Regions from separate parts of the Bacillus tequilensis genome, predicted to be linked through region 2. Evidence: a T-box and tRNA genes for the amino acid it is inferred to sense, from the RefSeq annotation. Region 2 holds a T-box; the other holds one or more tRNA genes.
What was found. The T-box of region 2 lies ahead of ileS (isoleucine--tRNA ligase). A T-box ahead of a tRNA ligase gene usually reads a tRNA of that ligase, here a tRNA-Ile.
Positions count from the first base shown of each region.

Region 1: it has a tRNA-Ile gene. The T-box ahead of ileS (isoleucine--tRNA ligase) is inferred to sense a tRNA for this amino acid. The anticodon was not compared.

Region 1 covers NZ_CP048852.1:3,313-13,539, forward strand. Annotated here, with positions in the region: gene recF (DNA replication/repair protein RecF) at 1-830, shown strand, start outside; gene remB (extracellular matrix regulator RemB) at 848-1,093, shown strand; gene gyrB (DNA topoisomerase (ATP-hydrolyzing) subunit B) at 1,148-3,064, shown strand; gene gyrA (DNA topoisomerase (ATP-hydrolyzing) subunit A) at 3,275-5,740, shown strand; rRNA gene G4P54_RS00040 (16S ribosomal RNA) at 6,087-7,636, shown strand; tRNA gene G4P54_RS00045 (tRNA-Ile) at 7,738-7,814, shown strand; tRNA gene G4P54_RS00050 (tRNA-Ala) at 7,826-7,901, shown strand; rRNA gene G4P54_RS00055 (23S ribosomal RNA) at 7,983-10,227, shown strand, end outside.
Region 2 covers NZ_CP048852.1:1,516,614-1,526,840, forward strand. Annotated here, with positions in the region: gene pgeF (peptidoglycan editing factor PgeF) at 104-940, shown strand; gene G4P54_RS08070 (YggS family pyridoxal phosphate-dependent enzyme) at 947-1,639, shown strand; gene sepF (cell division protein SepF) at 1,636-2,091, shown strand; gene G4P54_RS08080 (YggT family protein) at 2,098-2,370, shown strand; gene G4P54_RS08085 (YlmH family RNA-binding protein) at 2,432-3,205, shown strand; gene divIVA (septum site-determining protein DivIVA) at 3,299-3,793, shown strand; T-box leader at 3,856-4,082, shown strand; gene ileS (isoleucine--tRNA ligase) at 4,135-6,900, shown strand; gene ylyA (sporulation-related RNA polymerase-binding protein YlyA) at 7,046-7,420, shown strand; gene lspA (signal peptidase II) at 7,523-7,987, shown strand; gene G4P54_RS08110 (RluA family pseudouridine synthase) at 7,989-8,900, shown strand; gene pyrR (bifunctional pyrimidine operon transcriptional regulator/uracil phosphoribosyltransferase) at 9,083-9,628, shown strand; gene pyrP (uracil permease PyrP) at 9,809-10,227, shown strand, end outside.

The DNA of each region.
Region 1 (10,227 bases), 1.5 Mb from region 2:
AGGTTAATCATATTGAACAGCAAAAGCTCAGCCAGTATGTCGGGGCCCTCAACACCATCATGTTCGCGCCGGAAGATTTAAACCTTGTAAAGGGAAGCCCTCAAGTGAGAAGGCGGTTTCTTGACATGGAAATCGGACAGGTTTCTCCTGTTTACCTGCACGACCTTTCTCTTTACCAGAAAATCCTTTCCCAGCGAAATCATTTTTTGAAGCAGCTGCAAACAAGAAAACAAACTGACAGAACGATGCTCGATGTTTTGACCGATCAGCTTGTAGAAGTTGCGGCAAAAGTCGTCGTCAAGCGCCTGCAGTTTACAGCGCAGCTCGAGAAATGGGCGCAGCCTATCCATGCGGGCATCTCAAGAGGGCTGGAAGAGCTGACCCTGAAGTACCATACGGCTCTTGAGGTATCAGATCCTGAAGACTTGTCGAAAATAGGAGATAGCTATCAAGAAGCGTTTTCTAAATTAAGAGAAAAAGAAATTGATCGCGGTGTGACGCTGTCAGGTCCTCATCGTGACGATGTTCTTTTCTATGTGAACGGACGCGATGTGCAGACGTATGGTTCTCAAGGACAGCAGCGAACGACAGCATTGTCCCTTAAGCTGGCGGAGATTGACCTGATCCATGAAGAAATTGGAGAATACCCCATTTTACTATTGGATGATGTATTGAGTGAACTGGATGATTATCGCCAGTCACATTTGCTTCATACGATCCAAGGCCGAGTGCAAACGTTTGTCACAACGACAAGTGTTGATGGCATTGATCACGAAACCTTACGTCAAGCAGGAATGTTCCGTGTGCAAAACGGTGCGTTAGTGAAGTGAAGAAATGAGGTGGGCAATTGTATATTCATTTAGGTGATGACTTTGTGGTTTCAACACGAGATATTGTTGGTATTTTTGATTTTAAAGCCGACATGTCGCCTATCGTTGAAGAATTTCTGAAAAAACAGAAACACAAGGTGGTGCCTTCCGTAAATGGCACACCCAAATCTATCGTAGTCACGGTTCAGAATATATATTACTCTCCCTTATCTTCCAGCACATTAAAAAAACGTGCGCAATTTATGTATGAAATAGATGCTTAGAAATTATTTATCACGAATATATCGTTTAGAAAAGTGTAGGTGAATGACGTGGCTATGGAACAGCAGCAAAACAGTTATGATGAAAATCAGATACAGGTACTTGAGGGATTGGAAGCTGTTCGTAAAAGACCGGGAATGTATATCGGTTCAACAAACAGCAAAGGCCTTCACCACCTGGTGTGGGAAATTGTCGACAATAGTATTGACGAAGCCCTCGCCGGTTATTGTACAGATATCAATATCCAAATTGAAAAAGACAACAGTATCACGGTGACAGATAATGGCCGCGGTATTCCAGTCGGGATTCATGAAAAAATGGGCCGTCCTGCGGTAGAAGTCATCATGACGGTGCTTCACGCCGGAGGAAAATTTGACGGAAGCGGCTATAAAGTATCCGGAGGATTGCACGGTGTAGGTGCGTCGGTCGTAAACGCGCTTTCAACAGAGCTTGTTGTGACAGTTCACCGTGACGGTAAAATACACCGCCAAACCTATAAACGCGGGGTTCCGGTTTCAGACCTTGAAATCATTGGCGAAACGGAGCATACAGGAACGACGACACATTTCGTCCCGGATCCTGAGATTTTCACAGAAACAACTGTGTATGATTATGATCTGCTTGCTAACCGCGTGCGCGAATTAGCCTTTCTAACAAAAGGAGTCAACATCACGATTGAAGATAAACGTGAAGGACAAGAGCGCAAACATGAATACCATTACGAAGGCGGAATTAAAAGTTATGTAGAGTATTTAAACCGTTCTAAAGAAGTTGTCCACGAAGAGCCGATTTACATCGAAGGCGAAAAGGACGGCATTACGGTTGAAGTGGCTTTGCAATACAATGACAGCTACACAAGCAACATTTACTCGTTTGCAAACAACATTAACACGTACGAAGGCGGTACCCACGAAGCGGGCTTTAAAACTGGGCTGACTCGTGTTATCAATGATTACGCCCGAAAAAAGGGACTCATTAAAGAAAATGATCCCAACTTAAGCGGTGATGACGTAAGAGAAGGGCTAACCGCAATTATTTCAATCAAACACCCTGATCCGCAGTTTGAGGGCCAAACGAAAACAAAGCTAGGCAACTCAGAAGCCCGGACGATCACAGATACGTTATTTTCTGCGGCAATGGAAACATTTATGCTGGAAAATCCAGATGCGGCCAAAAAAATTGTCGATAAAGGTTTAATGGCGGCAAGAGCAAGAATGGCTGCGAAAAAAGCGCGTGAATTAACACGCCGCAAGAGTGCACTGGAAATTTCAAACCTTCCTGGTAAGTTAGCGGACTGCTCTTCAAAGGATCCGAGCATCTCCGAGTTATATATCGTAGAGGGTGACTCTGCCGGAGGATCTGCTAAACAAGGCCGCGACAGACATTTCCAAGCCATTTTGCCGCTTAGAGGTAAAATCCTGAACGTTGAAAAAGCCAGACTGGATAAAATCCTTTCTAACAACGAAGTTCGCTCTATGATCACAGCGCTCGGCACAGGTATCGGAGAAGATTTCAATCTGGAAAAAGCCCGTTATCATAAAGTTGTCATTATGACAGATGCCGACGTTGACGGTGCGCACATCAGAACACTGCTGCTAACGTTCTTTTACAGATATATGCGCCAAATTATCGAAAATGGCTACGTGTACATTGCACAGCCGCCGCTCTACAAGGTCCAACAGGGAAAACGTGTTGAATATGCGTACAATGACAAGGAGCTTGAAGATCTGTTGAAAACACTTCCTCAAACGCCTAAGCCTGGATTGCAGCGTTATAAAGGTCTTGGTGAAATGAACGCCGTCCAGCTTTGGGAGACAACCATGGATCCAGACTCCAGAACGCTTCTCCAGGTAACTCTTGAAGATGCGATGGATGCGGATGAGACATTTGAAATGCTCATGGGTGACAAAGTAGAACCGCGCAGAAACTTCATAGAAGCAAATGCGAGATACGTTAAAAATCTTGACATCTAATCATAAAAAGCCTTATTTCCAATAAGAAATAAGGCTTTTTTCTAAACAGGATCGAACACAGCAATGCCTGTAAAACCTATATATTCTAGCAATTTAATGTGTATAATCATAAGTTTATTGATATAATGGAGAATAGTGAAATCGTATTGAAGATCATAATGGACAATCTACTCCCACATATTTCATGTGATACTTCAGGGAGGTTTTTTAATGAGTGAACAAAACACACCACAAGTTCGTGAAATAAATATCAGTCAGGAAATGCGTACGTCCTTCTTGGATTATGCAATGAGCGTTATTGTGTCTCGTGCTCTTCCGGATGTTCGTGACGGTTTAAAACCGGTTCACAGACGGATTTTGTATGCCATGAACGATTTGGGCATGACGAGCGACAAGCCTTATAAAAAATCCGCGCGTATCGTCGGAGAAGTTATCGGGAAATACCACCCGCACGGTGACTCAGCGGTATACGAATCCATGGTCAGAATGGCTCAGGACTTCAACTACCGTTATATGCTTGTTGACGGTCACGGAAACTTCGGTTCTGTTGACGGCGACTCAGCGGCTGCCATGCGTTATACAGAAGCAAGAATGTCTAAAATCTCGATGGAAATTCTTCGAGATATCACAAAAGACACGATTGATTATCAGGACAACTATGACGGGTCAGAAAGAGAACCTGTCGTTATGCCTTCAAGGTTCCCGAATCTGCTTGTAAACGGCGCTGCTGGTATTGCGGTAGGTATGGCGACAAACATCCCTCCGCACCAGCTTGGAGAAATCATTGATGGCGTACTTGCGGTCAGTGAGAGCCCGGACATTACAATTCAGGAGCTGATGGAGGTCATTCCAGGGCCTGACTTCCCGACCGCGGGCCAAATTCTGGGACGCAGCGGTATTCGGAAAGCATACGAATCTGGCCGAGGCTCTATCACGATCCGGGCAAAAGCTGAGATCGAACAAACCTCTTCAGGTAAAGAAAGAATTATCGTTACAGAGTTACCTTATCAAGTAAATAAGGCGAAATTAATCGAGAAAATTGCTGATCTCGTTAGGGACAAGAAGATAGAGGGCATCACAGATTTGCGTGATGAATCAGACCGTACAGGTATGAGAATTGTCATTGAAATCAGACGCGATGCCAATGCAAATGTTATTCTGAACAATCTTTACAAACAAACTGCGCTACAAACATCTTTTGGTATCAACCTGCTTGCACTTGTTGACGGTCAGCCGAAAGTTTTAAATCTAAAGCAATGCCTGGAGCATTACCTTGACCATCAAAAAGTTGTCATCAGACGCCGTACTGCTTATGAATTGCGTAAAGCGGAAGCGAGAGCTCATATCTTGGAAGGTTTGAGAATTGCTTTGGATCATCTCGATGCAGTTATTTCCCTTATCCGTAATTCCCAAACGGCAGAAATTGCGAGAACGGGTTTAATTGAACAATTCTCACTGACAGAGAAGCAAGCACAAGCGATCCTGGATATGAGGCTGCAGCGTTTAACAGGACTTGAACGTGAAAAGATCGAAGAAGAATACCAATCTCTTGTGACATTAATCGCAGAGCTGAAAGACATTTTGGCAAATGAATCTAAAGTGCTTGAGATCATCCGTGAAGAACTAACAGAAATCAAAGAGCGGTTTAACGATGAAAGACGTACTGAGATCGTCACTTCTGGCTTGGAGACAATTGAAGATGAAGATCTCATCGAGAGAGAAAATATCGTAGTCACTCTGACGCACAACGGATACGTCAAACGTCTTCCTGCATCAACCTACCGCAGTCAAAAACGAGGCGGGAAAGGTGTACAGGGAATGGGAACAAACGAAGATGACTTCGTTGAGCATTTGATTTCTACGTCAACTCACGATACGATTCTTTTCTTCTCGAATAAAGGGAAAGTATATCGTGCAAAAGGGTATGAAATCCCTGAATACGGCAGAACAGCAAAAGGAATCCCGATTATCAACCTGCTTGAGGTAGAAAAGGGTGAATGGATTAACGCGATTATTCCAGTCACAGAATTCAATGCGGATCTTTATCTTTTCTTCACAACAAAGCACGGGGTTTCAAAACGAACTTCATTGTCCCAGTTCGCTAATATTCGCAACAATGGTCTGATCGCGCTCGGTCTTCGCGAGGATGATGAACTGATGGGTGTACGTCTGACTGACGGTACAAAACAAATGATCATCGGAACGAAAAACGGCTTGCTGATCCGCTTTCCTGAAACGGATGTCCGGGAAATGGGAAGAACTGCTGCAGGCGTAAAAGGCATCACCCTGACCGATGACGACGTTGTTGTCGGCATGGAGATATTAGAAGAAGAATCACATGTCCTGATCGTAACTGAAAAAGGTTACGGAAAACGAACTCCGGCTGAAGAGTACAGAGCCCAAAGCCGGGGCGGAAAAGGACTCAAAACAGCGAAAATTACTGAGAATAACGGCCAATTAGTTACAGTGAAAGCTACTAAAGGTGAAGAGGATCTAATGATTATTACAGCCAGCGGCGTACTCATTAGAATGGACATCAATGACATCTCAATCACCGGACGTGTCACTCAAGGTGTACGCCTTATCAGAATGGCTGATGAAGAGCATGTTGCGACAGTAGCATTAGTAGAGAAAAATGAAGAAGATGAGCAAGAAGAAACACAAGAAGAAGTGTAAGATCAAGCGCAGCTGAAATAGCTGCGCTTTTTTTGTATCCTATCCCTTTACAGTCATAAGAATTATGGTATAATCATTTCTGTTGTCTTTTAAAAGACACAAACATTGCTAGTAAAAACTTTTTTAAAAAAGTATTGACCTAGTTAACTAAAAATGTTACTATTAAGTAGTCGCTTCGAGAGAAGCACACAAAGTTCTTTGAAAACTAAACAAGACAAAACGTACCTGTTAATTCATTTTTAAACAAATCGCACAGCAATGTGCGTAGTCAGTCAAACTAGGGCCTGCACGATGCAGGTCACACAGGTGTCGTCGCAAGATGCGGCGAACTTAATCTGTGATCCATTTATCGGAGAGTTTGATCCTGGCTCAGGACGAACGCTGGCGGCGTGCCTAATACATGCAAGTCGAGCGGACAGATGGGAGCTTGCTCCCTGATGTTAGCGGCGGACGGGTGAGTAACACGTGGGTAACCTGCCTGTAAGACTGGGATAACTCCGGGAAACCGGGGCTAATACCGGATGGTTGTTTGAACCGCATGGTTCAAACATAAAAGGTGGCTTCGGCTACCACTTACAGATGGACCCGCGGCGCATTAGCTAGTTGGTGAGGTAATGGCTCACCAAGGCGACGATGCGTAGCCGACCTGAGAGGGTGATCGGCCACACTGGGACTGAGACACGGCCCAGACTCCTACGGGAGGCAGCAGTAGGGAATCTTCCGCAATGGACGAAAGTCTGACGGAGCAACGCCGCGTGAGTGATGAAGGTTTTCGGATCGTAAAGCTCTGTTGTTAGGGAAGAACAAGTACCGTTCGAATAGGGCGGTACCTTGACGGTACCTAACCAGAAAGCCACGGCTAACTACGTGCCAGCAGCCGCGGTAATACGTAGGTGGCAAGCGTTGTCCGGAATTATTGGGCGTAAAGGGCTCGCAGGCGGTTTCTTAAGTCTGATGTGAAAGCCCCCGGCTCAACCGGGGAGGGTCATTGGAAACTGGGGAACTTGAGTGCAGAAGAGGAGAGTGGAATTCCACGTGTAGCGGTGAAATGCGTAGAGATGTGGAGGAACACCAGTGGCGAAGGCGACTCTCTGGTCTGTAACTGACGCTGAGGAGCGAAAGCGTGGGGAGCGAACAGGATTAGATACCCTGGTAGTCCACGCCGTAAACGATGAGTGCTAAGTGTTAGGGGGTTTCCGCCCCTTAGTGCTGCAGCTAACGCATTAAGCACTCCGCCTGGGGAGTACGGTCGCAAGACTGAAACTCAAAGGAATTGACGGGGGCCCGCACAAGCGGTGGAGCATGTGGTTTAATTCGAAGCAACGCGAAGAACCTTACCAGGTCTTGACATCCTCTGACAATCCTAGAGATAGGACGTCCCCTTCGGGGGCAGAGTGACAGGTGGTGCATGGTTGTCGTCAGCTCGTGTCGTGAGATGTTGGGTTAAGTCCCGCAACGAGCGCAACCCTTGATCTTAGTTGCCAGCATTCAGTTGGGCACTCTAAGGTGACTGCCGGTGACAAACCGGAGGAAGGTGGGGATGACGTCAAATCATCATGCCCCTTATGACCTGGGCTACACACGTGCTACAATGGACAGAACAAAGGGCAGCGAAACCGCGAGGTTAAGCCAATCCCACAAATCTGTTCTCAGTTCGGATCGCAGTCTGCAACTCGACTGCGTGAAGCTGGAATCGCTAGTAATCGCGGATCAGCATGCCGCGGTGAATACGTTCCCGGGCCTTGTACACACCGCCCGTCACACCACGAGAGTTTGTAACACCCGAAGTCGGTGAGGTAACCTTTTAGGAGCCAGCCGCCGAAGGTGGGACAGATGATTGGGGTGAAGTCGTAACAAGGTAGCCGTATCGGAAGGTGCGGCTGGATCACCTCCTTTCTAAGGATATATACGGAATATAAGACCTCGGGTCTTATAAACAGAACGTTCCCTGTCTTGTTTAGTTTTGAAGGAACTTTGTTCCTTAAATAAGTTAAGATGGGCCTGTAGCTCAGCTGGTTAGAGCGCACGCCTGATAAGCGTGAGGTCGGTGGTTCGAGTCCACTCAGGCCCACCATCTTAAACAACGGGGCCTTAGCTCAGCTGGGAGAGCGCCTGCTTTGCACGCAGGAGGTCAGCGGTTCGATCCCGCTAGGCTCCACCAACGTGTTCTTTGAAAACTAGATAACAGTAGACATCACATTCAATTAGTAAGACAAGATATCACATAGTGATTCTTTTTAACGGTTAAGTTAGAAAGGGCGCACGGTGGATGCCTTGGCACTAGGAGCCGATGAAGGACGGGACGAACACCGATATGCTTCGGGGAGCTGTAAGCAAGCTTTGATCCGGAGATTTCCGAATGGGGAAACCCACCACTCGTAATGGAGTGGTATCCATATCTGAATACATAGGATATGAGAAGGCAGACCCGGGGAACTGAAACATCTAAGTACCCGGAGGAAGAGAAAGCAAATGCGATTCCCTGAGTAGCGGCGAGCGAAACGGGATCAGCCCAAACCAAGAGGCTTGCCTCTTGGGGTTGTAGGACACTCTGTACGGAGTTACAAAAGAACGAGGTAGATGAAGAGGTCTGGAAAGGCCCGCCATAGAAGGTAACAGCCCTGTAGTCAAAACTTCGTTCTCTCCTGAGTGGATCCTGAGTACGGCGGAACACGTGAAATTCCGTCGGAATCCGGGAGGACCATCTCCCAAGGCTAAATACTCCCTAGTGACCGATAGTGAACCAGTACCGTGAGGGAAAGGTGAAAAGCACCCCGGAAGGGGAGTGAAAGAGATCCTGAAACCGTGTGCCTACAAGTAGTCAGAGCCCGTTAACGGGTGATGGCGTGCCTTTTGTAGAATGAACCGGCGAGTTACGATCCCGTGCAAGGTTAAGCAGAAGATGCGGAGCCGCAGCGAAAGCGAGTCTGAATAGGGCGCATGAGTACGTGGTCGTAGACCCGAAACCAGGTGATCTACCCATGTCCAGGGTGAAGTTCAGGTAACACTGAATGGAGGCCCGAACCCACGCACGTTGAAAAGTGCGGGGATGAGGTGTGGGTAGGGGTGAAATGCCAATCGAACCTGGAGATAGCTGGTTCTCTCCGAAATAGCTTTAGGGCTAGCCTCAAGGTAAGAGTCTTGGAGGTAGAGCACTGATTGGACTAGGGGCCCCTACCGGGTTACCGAATTCAGTCAAACTCCGAATGCCAATGACTTATCCTTGGGAGTCAGACTGCGAGTGATAAGATCCGTAGTCGAAAGGGAAACAGCCCAGACCGCCAGCTAAGGTCCCAAAGTATACGTTAAGTGGAAAAGGATGTGGAGTTGCTTAGACAACCAGGATGTTGGCTTAGAAGCAGCCACCATTTAAAGAGTGCGTAATAGCTCACTGGTCGAGTGACTCTGCGCCGAAAATGTACCGGGGCTAAACGTATCACCGAAGCTGCGGACTGTTCTTCGAACAGTGGTAGGAGAGCGTTCTAAGGGCTGTGAAGCCAGACCGGAAGGACTGGTGGAGCGCTTAGAAGTGAGAATGCCGGTATGAGTAGCGAAAGAGGGGTGAGAATCCCCTCCACCGAATGCCTAAGGTTTCCTGAGGAAGGCTCGTCCGCTCAGGGTTAGTCGGGACCTAAGCCGAGGCCGAAAGGCGTAGGCGATGGACAACAGGTTGATATTCCTGTACCACCTCCTCACCATTTGAGCAATGGGGGGACGCAGGAGGATAGGGTAAGCGCGGTATTGGATATCCGCGTCCAAGCAGTTAGGCTGGGAAATAGGCAAATCCGTTTCCCATAAGGCTGAGCTGTGATGGCGAGCGAAATATAGTAGCGAAGTTCCTGATTCCACACTGCCAAGAAAAGCCTCTAGCGAGGTGAGAGGTGCCCGTACCGCAAACCGACACAGGTAGGCGAGGAGAGAATCCTAAGGTGATCGAGAGAACTCTCGTTAAGGAACTCGGCAAAATGACCCCGTAACTTCGGGAGAAGGGGTGCTCTGTTAGGGTGCAAGCCCGAGAGAGCCGCAGTGAATAGGCCCAGGCGACTGTTTAGCAAAAACACAGGTCTCTGCGAAGCCGCAAGGCGAAGTATAGGGGCTGACGCCTGCCCGGTGCTGGAAGGTTAAGAGGAGCGCTTAGCGTAAGCGAAGGTGCGAATTGAAGCCCCAGTAAACGGCGGCCGTAACTATAACGGTCCTAAGGTAGCGAAATTCCTTGTCGGGTAAGTTCCGACCCGCACGAAAGGCGCAACGATCTGGGCACTGTCTCAACGAGAGACTCGGTGAAATTATAGTACCTGTGAAGATGCAGGTTACCCGCGACAGGACGGAAAGACCCCGTGGAGCTTTACTGCAGCCTGATATTGAATGTTGGTACAGCTTGTACAGGATAGGTAGGAGCCTTGGAAACCGGAGCGCCAGCTTCGGTGGAGGCATCGGTGGGATACTACCCTGGCTGTATTGACCTTCTAACCCGCCGCCCTTATCGG
Region 2 (10,227 bases):
ATTTTAGAAATATGTAAATCGGCGCTCAACGAATGCAGAAAGATGTGGTAAAATAAGTGGGAAATTTCGCTTTTTTAAATGTTTGTCGAAAGGTTGGATCATCATGAATACATATCACCCATTCAGTCTTACCACACCCTCGACACTCATGATACAAGACTGGACAAAAACGAATCAAAACAATAGGGAAGTCATTGCCGGATTTACGACAAAAAACGGCGGTGTCAGCCAAAAGCCTTTTGAATCGTTAAATACGGGATTGCACGTTCATGACAAAGATGCAGATGTAGTTAAAAATCGCGAATATATTGCCGATATGTTTAATATTGATTTGCAGTCTTGGGTATTTGCTGATCAGACACATGATAACCGCGTTCAGAAAGTGACGCAGAGGGATAGTGGAAAAGGCGCACGTGAGTATCACACGGCTCTAAAAGCAACGGACGGGCTTTACACAAATGAAAAAAATGTGTTCTTGGCATTATGCTTTGCTGATTGTGTGCCTCTTTTCTTTTATGATCCGGTTAAATCGCTTGTCGGGGTCGCCCATGCCGGGTGGAAAGGCACCGTCAAACAGATTGGCAGAGAAATGGTGAAGCAATGGACTGAGAAGGAAGGGTCAAATCTCTCAGATATTCATGCAGTTATTGGGCCGTCTATCAGCGGGGCATGCTATACAGTAGACGACCGTGTTATGGATGCTGTCCGGGCATTGCCGATTTCAGCAGACCGTGCCGTGAATCAGACGGGACAGGCACAATATCAGCTTGATCTGAAAGAGCTGAACCGGCTTATACTGATCGATAGCGGTTTGGCAAATGAACAGATTTCTGTCAGCGCTTTATGCACGGAAAGTGAGCCGTCTCTTTTCTATTCTCACCGCCGCGATCAGGGGAAAACTGGACGGATGATGTCCTTTATCGGAATGAAGGAGGCATAAAAGATCGTGCGTGTTGCTGATCAATTACGACATATAAACGAGCGAATAAACGAAGCATGTAACAGATCGGGCCGCAGCTCCGATGAAGTTACGGTTATAGCAGTCACAAAATATGTATCGCCTGAAAGAGCACAGGAGGCAGTGGATGCGGGCATCACCTGCCTCGGAGAGAACAGGGATGCGGAACTGCTCCGCAAACAGGAAATAATCAAAGGGAATCCGGAATGGCATTTTATCGGCAGTCTGCAATCAAGAAAAGCAAAAGCTGTCGTCCATTCTGTTTCCTATATCCATTCCTTAGACCGGCTCTCATTAGCGAAAGAAATTGAAAAACGTGCTGAAGGTACTGTCCGATGCTTTGTGCAGGTCAATACCTCGCTTGAACCTTCTAAGCACGGCATGAAAAAAGAAGAAGTCATTCCATTCATACAGGAGCTTTCCGGCTTCAAACACATCGTTGTGGCCGGACTGATGACAATGGCTCCGCTGACTGATGATCAAGGTCAGATCAGAAGCTGTTTCCGGGCGCTGAGAGAGCTCCGCGATCAGGTTCAGGAGCTGAAACAGCCAAACGCTCCATGTACTGAACTGTCGATGGGCATGTCAAATGATTTTGAAATTGCAATTGAAGAAGGGGCTACTTATATTAGGATCGGCTCATCGTTAGTCGGAAATGAAACAGGGGGTGTACAGCAATGAGTATGAAAAATAAACTGAAAAACTTTTTCTCAATGGATGATGAAGAATACGAATATGAATATATTGAGACAGAGCGGGAGTCTCATGAAGAGCAGGAGCAAAAAGAAAAGCCGGCTTATACCGCAAACAAACCTGCGGGCAAACAGAATGTAGTGAGCTTGCAAAGTGTTCAGAAATCCTCTAAAGTGGTGTTGAGTGAGCCGCGCGTGTATGCGGAGGCGCAGGAAATAGCCGACCATTTGAAGAATCGGCGGGCAGTTGTCGTCAATCTTCAGCGGATACAGCATGACCAAGCTAAGCGGATTGTTGATTTTTTAAGCGGAACCGTTTATGCCATCGGCGGCGATATTCAAAGAATCGGCTCAGATATTTTTCTCTGCACGCCTGACAACGTAGATGTATCAGGCACAATTTCTGAGCTCATATCTGAAGACGAACATCAGAGGTGGTAAAGCGAGATGATCCTTTATCAAGTTTTTTCAGTTTTAAGCTTATTAATCACAATATACTCATTTGCCCTGATTATATATATTTTTATGTCATGGGTGCCGAGTACAAGGGAAACAGCAGTCGGGCGTTTTTTAGCTTCGATTTGTGAACCATATCTCGAACCATTTAGAAAAATCATCCCTCCGATCGCAATGCTGGATATTTCACCGATTGTAGCCATTCTTGTGCTTCGGTTTGCGACAACCGGCTTGTGGGGGCTCTATCGCATGATTGCGTTTTAATGTGACAGTTTGATAGGGGGCTTGGCAGCAGCCAAGCCTCTTTACATAGAAGGGAAAGACGATGAGCGATATCTATCAGCACTTCAGAAAAGACGAGCGGGCCTTTGTTGATCAGGCGCTCGAATGGAAAAGTATTGTCCAGGAGCAGTACAGGATGAAGCTGACCGACTTTTTAGACCCCCGAGAGCAGGTCATCCTCTCTGCTGTTACGGGACAGGCCGATGTCGGGCTTGCTTTTTCCGGCGGCTATGACAGAGCGGAGCGAAAACGGGCGATTCTCTATCCGGAGTACATGACGCCGGAAGAGGCGGATTTTGAACTGCAGGCTTTTCACGTCCGCTATGCAGAAAAGTTTGTCTCAGTAGATCACCGTTCTCTGCTTGGTGCATTAATGGGCATAGGCTTAAAGCGGCAAAAGTTTGGTGATATTGTTTTTTCTGAGACAGCAGTGCAATTGATTGTCTCAGCCGATACCGCTGATTTTGTGGCTGCGCAGCTGACCCAAGCAGGCAAAGCGGCGGTCAGCTTAGAGAAAATTGACTTGTCAGACCTTAACATTCCGGCAGTTGATGTCGAAATAAGGGATGACACGGTTTCTTCTTTGAGGCTTGACGCCGTCTGCGCCTCTATGAGCAGGCAATCCCGCCAGAAATCGCAGACGCTCGTAAAAAACGGGCTCGTAAAAGTGAACTGGAAGGTAGTTGAAGATCCTTCCTATATGGTGGCGGAAGGGGACATGCTGTCTATCAGAGGTTTTGGCCGCTGCAGCTTAACAAAAATCGAAGGAAAAACCAAAAAAGACAAATGGAGAGTGACGTTTGAACGACAAAAATAGTCGGTTTTTCAGTTTTTTTCTCCATCTGTGCGAAATTTGTTTTATAATGTGAACTAGATAACCGTACTGAAATGTAAAAATGGAGGTGGCATCATGCCATTAACGCCAAATGATATTCACAACAAGACGTTTACAAAAAGTTTTCGCGGATATGATGAAGATGAAGTAAATGAATTCCTAGCGCAAGTCAGAAAAGATTACGAAATTGTTCTCCGTAAGAAAACTGAGCTTGAAGCGAAAGTCAATGAACTTGATGAAAGAATCGGACACTTTGCCAATATTGAGGAAACGTTGAATAAATCAATTTTAGTTGCCCAAGAAGCGGCTGAAGACGTAAAACGCAATTCTCAAAAAGAAGCAAAGCTGATCGTTCGGGAAGCGGAGAAAAATGCTGATCGCATTATCAACGAGTCTTTATCAAAATCCAGAAAAATCGCTATGGAAATTGAAGAGCTGAAAAAACAGTCTAAAGTTTTCAGAACACGTTTCCAAATGCTGATTGAAGCGCAGCTTGATCTTCTGAAAAATGACGATTGGGATCATCTGCTTGAGTATGAAGTCGACGCAGTATTTGAGGAAAAGGAATAAATTCTCTGATTATCTTGACATTTTCTTAGCTTGTCGAATATAATACGTTCATAAATTCAGATGAAAAAACGGTTGAAAGGGACAGTCATGTTTCATTCAGGCCTTCATAGCGACCCGGAGATGGTGAAAGTCCGGGATGGCCGGAATCATGTAGATCAGCCCTTAAGTTTCCTTTCTGAACTCACAGTAGGTTAGGACGTTCATCACGTTACGATGCTCGAGAGGAAAAAGCGTATGGTGGCTTTTTCTAAAAGGGTGGTACCGCGAGATAAGCTTTCTCGTCCCTTATGGGATGAGAGGGCTTTTTTTATTTTCTGAAAAAATGCAGTGGAGGAATGAAAATGGATTTTAAAGATACGCTCTTAATGCCGAAAACAGATTTTCCGATGCGGGGAAATTTGCCAAACCGTGAGCCTGACATCCAAAAGAAATGGGAGGAAGAGGAGATCTACCGTCTTGTGCAGGAACGGACGAAAGACCGCCCGAAATTTGTTTTACATGATGGACCTCCGTATGCAAACGGTGATATCCATATGGGTCACGCGCTTAACAAAATTTTGAAGGATTTCATTGTCCGCTACAAATCAATGAGCGGCTACAACGCGCCGTATGTACCAGGCTGGGATACACATGGATTGCCGATTGAAACGGCTCTCACAAAAAATAAAAAAGTCAACCGCAAAGAAATGTCAGTAGCGGAATTCCGCAAACTGTGCGAAGAGTACGCTTGGAAGCAAATCGAGGGACAGCGTGAGCAGTTTAAACGCCTTGGTGTCCGCGGTGATTGGGAAAACCCGTATGTGACTTTAAAACCGGAATACGAAGCGCAGCAAATTCGCGTATTTGGTGAGATGGCAAAACGAGGCTACATTTATAAAGGCCTTAAACCAGTCAACTGGTCACCTTCAAGTGAGTCTGCTTTGGCTGAAGCCGAAATCGAATATCAAGATAAACGTTCAGCATCTATTTACGTTGCTTTCGGTGTGAAAGACGGAAAAGGCGTTCTGGAAAACGGCGAGCGTATCATCATTTGGACAACAACGCCGTGGACAATTCCGGCGAACCTCGGAATTTCAGTGCATCCTGATCTTGAGTACAGTGTGATTGCGGTGGGTGAAGACCGCTTTGTTGTAGCCAGTGCTTTAGTTGAAAATGTTGCGGCTGCATGCGGATTTGATCAATATGAAGTGACAAGAACGATTAAAGGGAAAGACCTTGAGAATATTGTCGCTGAACACCCGCTCTATGGCAGAGACTCTCTCGTTATGCTTGGTGAACACGTAACAACTGATGCCGGTACAGGCTGCGTTCATACAGCCCCGGGACATGGGGAAGACGACTTTATCATCGGCCAAAAATACGGTTTAGACGTGCTTTGTCCTGTTGATGCAAAAGGTGTTATGACAAGCGAAGCGCCCGGCTTTGAAGGCATGTTTTATGATGATGCGAACAAAGCGATCACACAGCAGCTTGATGAAAAAGGCGCGCTTGTAAAACTTGAATTCATTACTCACTCTTACCCGCACGATTGGAGAACGAAGAAACCAACCATTTTCAGAGCGACAGCTCAATGGTTTGCGTCTATTAAAGATTTTAGATCAGATCTCCTGGATGCCATTAAAGAAACCAAATGGGTTCCTGAATGGGGCGAGCAGCGTTTGCACAACATGGTGCGTGACCGCGGAGACTGGTGTATTTCCAGACAGCGCGCATGGGGTGTTCCGATTCCGGTATTTTACGCTGAAAACGGAGAACCGATTATTACAGATGAAACCATTGAACATGTTTCTGAATTATTCAGACAGCACGGATCAAACATTTGGTTTGAAAAAGAAGCGAAAGATCTTCTTCCGGAAGGCTTTACGCACCCTGGCAGCCCGAACGGTACATTTACAAAAGAACAGGACATCATGGATGTGTGGTTCGATTCGGGATCTTCCCACCAAGCCGTGCTTGAAGAACGTGAAGATCTCGTTCGTCCGGCTGATTTATATCTAGAAGGATCAGACCAATATCGCGGCTGGTTCAACTCATCTCTTTCTACAGGAGTAGCCGTGACAGGGAAAGCGCCGTATAAAGGCGTGCTCAGCCATGGATTTGCACTGGATGGAGAAGGGCGCAAGATGAGTAAATCAATCGGTAACGTCGTTGTTCCAGCTAAAGTCATGAAACAGCTTGGCGCCGACATCTTGAGATTATGGGTGTCTTCAGTTGATTACCAGGCGGACGTTCGTGTGTCTGACGCGATTTTGAAACAGGTTGCTGAAGTATACCGCAAAATCCGCAACACGTTCCGTTTCCTTCATGGCAACTTATTCGATTTTGATCCAAAAACGAATGCGGTGGCTGTCGAAGATCTTCGTGAAGTGGATCAGTATATGCTGATTAAGCTGAACAAACTGATTGAAAAAGTGAAAAAAGCGTACGATGAGTACGAATTTGCGGTTGTGTATCACAGCATCCATAATTTCTGCACAATCGAATTGAGTTCATTCTATCTTGATTTCGCAAAAGATGTTGTATACATCGAGCATGCCGATCATCCGGATAGACGCAGCATGCAGACCGTATTCTACGAGACGCTTCTCGCATTAGTGAAGCTGTCAGCGCCTATCCTTCCGCATACGGCTGACGAGCTATGGTCTCATTTAACATTTGTAGAAGAGCAGAGCGTGCAGCTGACAGACATGCCGGAAACAACTAAGGTTCCAAACAGCGAAGCGACTGAAGAAAAGTTCGATCGCTTTATGGCTATTCGTGATGATGTGCTAAAAGCGTTAGAAACTGCGCGGAATGAAAAAATCATTGGTAAATCATTGGAAGCGAACCTGAAATTGTATCCGAACAAAGAAAACCAAGAGCTCTTGGCTTCCATTAAAGAAAATCTTTCTCAGCTGTTTATTGTTTCTGAACTGACAATCGGCGAAGAAAATGAAGCGCCGAACGATGCGCAAAGCTTTGCGACGGGCAAAATCATTGTCGAAAAAGCAGAAGGCGAAATGTGTGAGAGATCGCGTGTGATTTCAAAAGATGTGGGTGTAAATCCGAAATACCCTACACTTTCACTGCGAAACGCTGAAATCGTTGAAAAATACTATCAAAAATAATGGAAAAGGGCCCGGCGGAAAAAGCCGGGCTTTTTTCGTGCCAAGAGTGACATCGTTTAGAACGGCAGGAAAAATCTTATGGGCTTTAGATCATCATTCACAGGCAACAATATAGGTACTACGTTAAGAGCAGGAGTTGTGATGAATGAATGATCAACTGACCGCAATTTATACGGAACTTCTTCTAATGAAAGAAGAACTACAGTCGAGGTTATTTGAGTATTCTTGCTTTCAAGTTTCAACAAGCCCGCAAGCCGCAATCAATCATAAACAAAAAGCAACTCTGATCTATCACATTAAAGAAGAGCTTCAAGATGTTCTCCTGGCATTGTCCAAAATCGAAAACGGCACATTTGGATACTGTGAAGAAACCGGGGATGCCATTCCTCTCTCAAAGCTGGCGGTTCTGCCGACTGCCCGAACAGCAAACGATTTTGTTTATTCTGTCCAATTTGAAAAAAAAACGCTTCCGCTGTGGAAATCAACGGATATCGAATATGGTCAGGCACTGTATGAATAACAGTGTCTGGCCGGCTAATATGCCTGATATATCTTTACTCCGGGGCTTTTTATTGATAAAATGCATAATGGATTAAAGTAACCGTAAACTGGAGGAACGTTTGTGCTGTATTATGTGATCGCACTACTTATTATTGCAGCTGATCAATTGACAAAATGGCTTGTCGTTAAGAACATGGAGCTTGGCCAAAGCATTCCGATCATTGATCAGGTATTCTATATCACCTCCCATCGCAATACGGGTGCTGCATGGGGGATATTAGCCGGTCAGATGTGGTTTTTCTACCTCATTACAACCGCGGTTATTATTGGCATTGTTTATTACATACAGCGTTATACAAAAGGACAAAGGCTTCTTGGCGTTGCCCTCGGACTTATGCTTGGCGGTGCCATCGGCAACTTTATCGATCGGGCTGTCAGACAGGAAGTTGTTGACTTTATCCACGTGATGATTGTGGATTACAATTACCCGATTTTTAACATCGCGGACTCTTCACTATGTGTCGGCGTCATGCTTTTATTTATACAAATGCTGTTGGACAGCGGGAAAAAGAAAAAGGAGCAATAGCATGAATCAATTTGATATAACCGCTTCAGAAGAACAAAAAAGTGAGCGGATTGATAAATTTCTGGCATCGGCCGAAAATGATTGGTCGAGAACCCAGGTGCAGCAATGGGTGAAAGACGGACAAGTTGTCGTAAACGGAAATCCTGTAAAAGCGAATTATAAAATTCAGCCGGGTGATCAGGTGACCGTCACTGTGCCTGAGCCGGAAGCGCTCGACGTACTGGCAGAACCGATGGATCTGGATATTTACTATGAAGATCAGGATGTGCTGGTCGTCAATAAACCTCGCGGAATGGTTGTGCACCCGGCTCCCGGGCATCTTACCGGCACACTTGTAAACGGCCTTATGGCTCATTGCACGGATCTATCTGGAATTAATGGCGTGATGCGTCCGGGAATCGTTCACAGAATCGATAAGGACACGTCCGGCTTATTAATGGTGGCGAAAAATGATATGGCGCATGAGTCACTCGTAAACCAATTGGTCCACAAAACGGTTACTCGGAAATATACGGCGGTTGTCCACGGGCTTATTTCTCACGATGACGGCACAATTGATGCGCCAATCGGACGGGACAAGAAAGACCGTCAAAGCATGACTGTCACGCGTGATGGCAAAAACGCCGTCACTCATTTTCATGTGCTTGAGCGTTTTCAAGATTTTACGTTGGTGGAATGCCAGCTTGAAACAGGAAGAACCCATCAAATCCGTGTGCATATGAAATATATCGGATTTCCATTAGCGGGTGATCCAAAATATGGTCCAAGAAAAACGATCGATTTTAACGGACAGGCACTTCACGCCGGAATTTTAGGCTTTGATCACCCTCGCACCGGTGAGTATGTCGAATTCGAAGCGCCGCTTCCGGAGGATATGGCAGAATTAATCGAAAACCTCAGGAAAAACGGTTGACAGACTGTTCCTTTTCTGAAATAATAAACGAAGCTGAATAGATTCTTTAAAACAGTCCAGAGAGGCTGAGAAGGATAACGGATAGACGGGATGCGTGTATGTGCACGCACCTTGTCCTAAAACCCCTCTATGCTCTGGCAGGAGGGGTTTTTTCTTCTATATGAACTGTGAGGTGTCACACATTGAATCAAAAAGCTGTCATTCTCGACGAACAGGCAATCAGACGGGCGCTGACCAGAATTGCCCACGAAATGATTGAACGCAATAAAGGAATGAATAACTGCATCCTGGTCGGCATCAAGACAAGAGGGATTTACTTGGCCAAACGCCTTGCAGAACGAATCGAACAGATTGAAGGAAACCCTGTAACAGTCGGTGAAATCGATATTACTCTTTATAGAGACGATCTTTCCAAAAAAACGAGCAATGAAGAACCGCTTGTGAAAGGTGCAGATATTCCGGTAGACATCACAGATCAAAAAGTCATTCTCGTTGACGATGTCTTGTTCACCGGAAGAACGGTCAGAGCGGGTATGGATGCGCTTGTTGATGTAGGCAGACCTTCCTCCATTCAGCTGGCTGTGCTTGTTGACAGAGGACACCGGGAGCTGCCAATCCGAGCGGATTATATTGGGAAAAACATCCCGACATCAAAAGCTGAAAAGGTTATGGTTCAGCTTGATGAGGTGGATCAAAACGATCTCGTCGCCATTTATGAAAATGAATAATAGATCACCTTTTTAAAGGCAATCCAGAGAGGTTGCAAAGAGGTGCACAACGAAGATCCAGCCCCGAAAGAATTCGGCAGGTCTTTGTATGCCTCTTTGCGTAAAAACAGCAAAGAGGTTTTTTTATGCAGTCATTGAGTCATCCTAATATAAAAGTTCACAATCAGGGGGAAAATCATCATGAGTAAGAAAAAAGTAAATTTAGGAGTCAGAGATGTCCCGACACCTTTCTCTTGGGTTTCATTCAGCCTGCAGCATTTGTTTGCCATGTTTGGTTCAACAATATTAGTTCCGAAGCTGGTCGGAATGAGTCCTGCTGTAGCATTGGTTACAAGCGGCATCGGGACACTGGCTTACCTTCTGATTACGAGAGGGCAAATTCCGGCGTATCTCGGTTCTTCCTTCGCCTTTATTTCTCCGATCATACTTGTAAAAGCGACCGGCGGGCCGGGAGCGGCAATGGTCGGAGCGTTTCTGGCAGGATTAGTGTACGGGCTGATTGCCTTATTGATCAGGCAGCTTGGAACAGGATGGCTGATGGGGATTCTCCCGCCTGTTGTCGTAGGACCTGTTATTATCGTTATCGGGCTGGGGCTGGC